DNA from 2 places in the Apilactobacillus micheneri genome. Region 2 is predicted to be linked to the other one. Evidence: predicted binding sites of a transcription regulator. Region 2 holds the regulator's gene; the other holds the start of a gene.
What was found. Region 2 encodes LexA, which represses DNA repair genes until DNA is damaged. Its sites were predicted from a motif close to CNAACANNTGTTNG; they were not measured.

Region 1: the regulator LexA is predicted to act here: its motif matches at 1,691-1,704, upstream of uvrB (excinuclease ABC subunit UvrB).

Annotation. Positions count from the first base shown of each region.
Region 1 covers NZ_QUBI01000006.1:23,672-27,009, reverse strand. Annotated here, with positions in the region: gene galU (UTP--glucose-1-phosphate uridylyltransferase GalU) at 1-619, shown strand, start outside; gene trxB (thioredoxin-disulfide reductase) at 700-1,626, shown strand; gene uvrB (excinuclease ABC subunit UvrB) at 1,796-3,338, shown strand, end outside.
Region 2 covers NZ_QUBI01000002.1:276,492-279,829, forward strand. Annotated here, with positions in the region: gene DY123_RS03190 (lysophospholipid acyltransferase family protein) at 1-38, shown strand, start outside; gene DY123_RS03195 (YneF family protein) at 77-295, opposite strand; gene DY123_RS03200 (DUF896 domain-containing protein) at 379-630, opposite strand; gene lexA (transcriptional repressor LexA) at 729-1,364, shown strand; gene DY123_RS03210 (nucleoside 2-deoxyribosyltransferase) at 1,361-1,798, opposite strand; gene DY123_RS03215 (hydroxymethylglutaryl-CoA synthase) at 1,810-2,976, opposite strand; gene DY123_RS03220 (hypothetical protein) at 3,078-3,320, opposite strand.

The DNA.
Region 1 (3,338 bases), on a different contig from region 2:
GTTGGAAGCTGTTAAGAAAACTAATGGTTTAAACATCTATTTTAAACGTCAAGAACACCCTAATGGTTTAGGGGATGCGGTTCATACTGCCAAGAGTTTTGTTGGGGATGATCCATTCGTTATTATGCTAGGTGACGATTTGATGCAAGACAAGACTCCATTAACTAAGCAATTAATTGATAGTTATGAAAAAACTAATTCTTCCACCTTAGCTGTTATGAAGGTTCCACATGAAGATACTTCTAAATATGGAGTTATTAATCCCGCTAAGGAAGTACAAGATGGATTATATGATGTTACTAGCTTCGTTGAAAAACCTAATCCAGAAGATGCTCCTAGTGATTTAGCAATCATTGGTCGTTACTTATTGACTCCAGAAATATTTGAAATATTGGAAAATACTAAACCAGGTAAGGGTAACGAAATTCAATTAACTGATGCTATTGATACTTTGAACAAAAATGGTAAAGTCTATGCTCATGAATTCAAAGGTTCTCGTTATGATACCGGGAATAAATTTGGTTGGTTAGAAACTAATATTGAATTTGGTTTACAACATCCAGAAGTATCAGATCAATTGAAACAATATATTAAGGATTTAGCTAATAAGTTAGACTAATATTACTTTGTGTGCAAAATAATAGACAAACTTTTCTTTTGCTAGTAAAGTAGTGCTTATTGAAAAAGAGAGGAGCTGAAATTATGGAAAAATATGATGTAATCGTAATTGGTGCAGGTCCTGGTGGAATGACTGCAGCATTATATGCTTCTCGTGCAAATTTATCTGTTTTGATGATTGATCGAGGCATTTACGGTGGCCAAATGAATAATACTGCTGAAATTGAGAATTATCCTGGCTTTAAATCAATTTTAGGCCCAGATTTAGCTAAAAAAATGTATGAAGGTTCAATTAACTTTGGTGCAAAATATGCATATGGGACTGTTGAATCAATTGAACAATCAGGTAAAAATAAGATTGTTAAAACCGATCAAGATAGTTATGAAACAGGTTCCGTGATTATTGGGACTGGTTCTCAATACCGTAAATTAGGTGTTGAAGGTGAAGATGAATACGGTGGCAAAGGTGTTTCTTACTGTGCTGTATGTGATGGAGCTTTCTTTAAAAACAGAGAAGTTGTCGTAATTGGTGGTGGTGATTCAGCAATTTCAGAAGCTTTATACCTTGCTGGTATAACTTCAAAAGTTACTGTTATCCATCGTCGTGATCAATTAAGAGCACAAAAGGTACTTCAAGATCGTGCATTTGCAAACGACAAAATTAATTTTATTTGGAATACTAATGTAACTGAAATTATTGGTGATAATATGAAGGTTACAGGGGTTAAAACATTGAACAATCAGACCAATGAAACTGATGTTGTTGATGCCAATGGAGTATTTATTTATGTTGGAAATAATCCAATGACCGAACCATTCAATAATTTAAATATTACTGATGATAAAGGTTGGATTAAGACCAATGAACGTATGGAAACTTCAGTACCTGGAGTTTTTGCAATTGGAGATGTTCGTTCAAAAGAATTAAGACAAGTTGCAACTGCCGTGGGCGACGGTGGAATTGCTGGTCAAAATGCTTTTGAATATTTATCATCATTAGAAAAATAATTAATAAAAAGGAATGCTTAAATAGCATTCCTTTTTATTATCTTGGCGGATACGTATTAATTTTAGAATGTATGTTCGTGTGTTAAAATGTATACAAAATTATAGGGATGTTTAAGGGCTTATAATTTAAGCTCTTATTTTAATGAGAAAGTGAGGGCTTTTATTGCAAATTAAACGAGAAAAAAATAACCATTTTGATTTAGTTTCTAAATATAAGCCAACTGGAGATCAACCAGAGGCAATTAAAAAATTAACCGATGGTATTGAAAATGGCCAAAAATCGCAAATATTATTGGGTGCTACTGGTACTGGGAAGACATTTACGATTTCAAATGTTATCAAAAATGTAAATAAACCTACATTAATTTTATCTCATAATAAAACTTTAGCTGGCCAATTATACGGTGAATTCAAAGAATTTTTTCCTAATAATGCAGTTGAATATTTTGTTAGTTATTATGATTATTATCAGCCGGAAGCTTATGTACCTTCAAGTGACACTTATATTGAAAAAGACTCTTCTGTAAATGACGAAATTGATAAGTTACGGCATGCTGCTACTAATGCACTCCTAACTAGAAATGATGTTATTATTGTGGCTTCAGTATCATCTATTTTTGGTTTAGGGAGTCCGGAAGAATACTATAAACATACGGTATCTTTACATGTAGGGCAACAAATAGAACGTGATGATGTTTTACGTCAGCTTGTAGATATTCAATTTGATCGGAATGATATTGATTTTCAACGTGGTCGCTTTAGAGTTCATGGTGATGTGGTAGATATTTTTCCAGCTTCAGGTGATAAACATGCACTTAGAGTTGAATTTTTTGGTGATGAAATTGATTCCATTAGGGAAATTGATACATTAACAGGTGAATTTTTAGGTAAAAAGAATAACGTTATTATTTTCCCTGCGACTCACTTTTTAACCGATGATCAAAATTTGGATAGTGCTTTAGCCAATATTAGAAAAGAAATGGATGAACAAGTTGCTAAATTCAAAAGTGAAGGTAAACTGGTTGAAGCCCAACGCCTAAAACAACGAACTACTTATGATGTTGAAATGATGGCAGAAATGGGATATACCAATGGGATTGAAAATTATTCTAGGCATGTGGATCATCGTAAACCAGGTGAACCACCATATACATTACTTGATTTCTTTCCCGATGATTATTTATTAGTTGTTGATGAATCTCATCAAACTTTGCCTCAAATTGGTGGTATGTATAAGGGTGATAAAGCTAGAAAAGAACAACTTATTAAGTATGGATTTAGATTACCTAGTGCTTTAGATAATCGTCCTTTGAAGATGCCTGAGTTTAAGAAACATATTAATCAAGCTGTTTACATGTCAGCTACGCCTGGTCCTCGTGAACTAGAAATGACTGATGAAAAGAATATTGTGCAACAAATTATTCGTCCAACTGGTCTTTTAGATCCTACAGTTGAAGTTCGTCCAATCATGGGACAAATGGATAACTTAGTTGGTGAAATTAATAAAAGAATTGATCGAGACGAAAGAACATTTGTTACTACCTTAACTAAAAAAATGGCTGAAGATTTAACAGATTATTTAAAAGATTTAGGAATTAAAGTAGCATATTTGCACTCAGATGTTAAAACTCTTGAACGAACTAAAATTATACGTGACTTAAGATTAGGCAAATATGATGTTTTAGTGGGAATTAATCTTTTAAGAGAAGGTA
Region 2 (3,338 bases):
ATTTTAAATATGTAGATCCAGCTAAAAAAGAAAAATAAAAAGGATTAAAATCTAATTGATTTTAATCCTTTTTATTTTATTTAGCATGAGCTTTCATACTATTCATCATTTGATTTAACTTTTTGGTAGATGGTTTTTGTCCCATTTGTAACATCATTGCTCTTAATTGATCTTTATTAATTGGTGGATTATCTTTAAGATATTTTTCCATATACTTACGAGCCATAAAGAAACCACCGATTAATCCTAGGATTAATGCTACTAAAACAACTACAATCCATAGAAATGTATTCACAGATATCCCTCCTAGCTTCATATACGAACATATATTTTATTTTACACAAAGTATAAATAAATTTCAAAATTATTTTTAGTGTATTAGTCGTCACGTAGGCCTTTTTTACGTTGAATATTTTTAACCTTATCAGAGGTTATTTCTTTTCCCTTTTTATTATAAACCTGAACCATCTCAATCTGGCTTCTCATATTTTCTTTAAAGCGCTTTAGATATTTTTTGTGCAAATCTTTTCTTTCAGCACTTTCAGCTTCAGTCAAGCCTTGTTCTTTTTTCTTTTTTGATAATTCATTAATTCTTGGAATAAGTTCTTTTAACACTTTGTCTTCTGCCATTTTAAAGTCTCCTTTTTATAAAATTGCGAACGTTTGTTTACATTTCCTTATTATGCTAATATTAAAGCTAAATAAAATCAAGAATTGGGGCGTCGTATATGACCTTACCAAAGGATAAAGTATCTTCTAAACAAATAAATATATTAAAATTAATTTGGAACTCAATCAATAATCAAGGTTATCCACCAACAGTAAGAGAAATTGCTAAAGAAATGTGTTTAGCATCTACATCAACTGTGCATGGATATTTAAGTCGTCTCTCACAAAAAGGTCTTTTAATCAAAAACAATGCTAAACCAAGAGCAATTGAAATTACCGAAGATGGATTGAAACAGTTAGGGGTTAACTCCCATTCCAATCAAATACCAATATTAGGAAATGTTGCTGCTGGTGAACCCATTCTTGCAGTAGAAAATTCAAATGAATATTTTTCTTTACCTGACCAATATAATAATGACAGCGATATATTTATGCTGAATATAAAAGGCGAAAGTATGGTTAATATTGGAATATTTAATAATGATAAAGTTATTGTTAAGAAGCAGTCAATTGCTGAAAATGGTGACATTGTAATTGCAATGAACGATAAAAGCGAAGCAACATGTAAGAGATTTTTCAAAGAAAGTGATCATTATAGATTACAACCAGAAAATGAATATATGAGTCCAATTATATTAGATAACGTTAAAATATTAGGTAAAGTAATTGGATTGTATAGAGATAATATTAGTTAAAATACTTTCCCCTCATAATAAGATTCTGGTAAATTATTAAAATCATAGTTTTTAACTTCTTCAAACTTAGTTAAATAAGCGATCGAACTATTACTTAACATTAAATTAACATTATTATCTTTTTCGTGAAAAATAATAATTGGTTTATTTATAGCTTTAGCATACCCAATTTCAAAAGCTGTACCACTATCTACATTATCTTCAACATAGTCGATAATTGCGATAATGGCATCAGCTTTTTTTATTTCATCAGTATCTAATTTAAATACCTTTTTAGACCATTTCTTAGTGCCAACTTCACAATCTTTAACTTCTGATTTTCTTGGACTAAATACACTATTTACGGTATTATTTTTCGCTAAAGCAGTCTCTATTCTAGAAATTCTGTCGATTTGTTCATCATCAAAAAACGGACTAGCTAAATATAAATTCATATTAAATTCCCCTATTTATGGTCATAAATTCTTTGATTATCTTTTAGTGCTTTTAAGAAAAATTCAGCATCATCAGATTGCCAATTTAAGTTCCTATTAACATTTTTAATAGGAATCCAGTTATTAAACATTTTTTCATATTCATCAATTGTTAATTTTTCTCTATTGTTAAGCATCGAGTTAATATCTTCTACTGAATCATTATTCTTGAAATTTTGTTCTAATTTCATTGAGAAAAATTCACCTTGAGCTCCAGAACCATAACTAAATAAACCAATTCTATCTCCGCTTTGTAAATCATTTGAATTATTAATTAATGATAAGAAACTTAAATATAATGATCCTGTATATAAATTACCAATATTTTCACTATATATCTTGCTAAAATTAAATTCATTCTTTAATTCTTCTTGTTTTGATTCAGAAGCTTCAGGCAAAACTGCTCTTAATCCTTTAATCCCCATTTTTACATATGGTAGATGGAAAGTTAGTGCTTTATAGTCATCAACCGAAAGTTGATTCATTTGGTTATACTTATCCCAAGTATCTTTAAAGAAATCAACATAAACATTATTAGAATAATGGCCATCTACCACCGCTTCTGTACGATATAATGGTCGCCAAAAGTCCATAATATCATCTGAATGAAACGCACTTTCACCATCAAAAGAAGCAATGGAAGGACTAGATGAAACTACCATAGCAATAGCTCCACCACCTTGTGTTACTTCACCAGGAGTATTAAGACCATATCTAGCCACATCAGCACCAATCACTAAAGCCTTTTTATTAGGATGATTGGTTACGTACTCTTTAGCCATTTGTAACCCTGCTGTGGCACCATAACATGCTTGTTTGATTTCAAAAGCACGAGCAGATGCATTCAACTTTAATAAGTTTTGTAAATATATAGCTGCTGATTTTGAATTATCAACACCAGTTTCTGTCCCAAAAATGATTAAGTCGATACTTTTCTTATCATCATCATTAATAATTTTTTTACTAGCATTTGCAGCCATTGTTACAACATCTTGAGTATTAGGAATTACAGCTTGTTTTTTTTGACCAATTCCAATTAAATATTTATTTGGATCTTCATTTCTAGCATTTGCTAAATCCACCATATCAATGTATTTATTAGGTGAATAAAAACCAATTTTATCAATTCCAACCTTCAATTTACTCACTCAACTTTCATAAAAGAATAATATTATTTTACTATCAATCACTTTAATAACAAAATATATAGAATAAAAAGCACACATAAGTGTGCTTTTTATTATTTTTCTAGATGAATTTTATATTGGTCTGAATTATTCATAGAATTAATAATTTGACCTTCTGATAATTGACCTGTATATACAAAGTTTTCATGTTTTTGACCAGTTGAAATAAATGTCCATTGAACCACTTGTTGTCCCATGCCAACAGGAATTCTAACTCCTGATAATTGACCTGTACTATTATCAGATAATTTAATTTCTTGGTTACCCAAATTGGTATTTACGTTTAATTTTAACATTATAAACTCCTTAAAAAT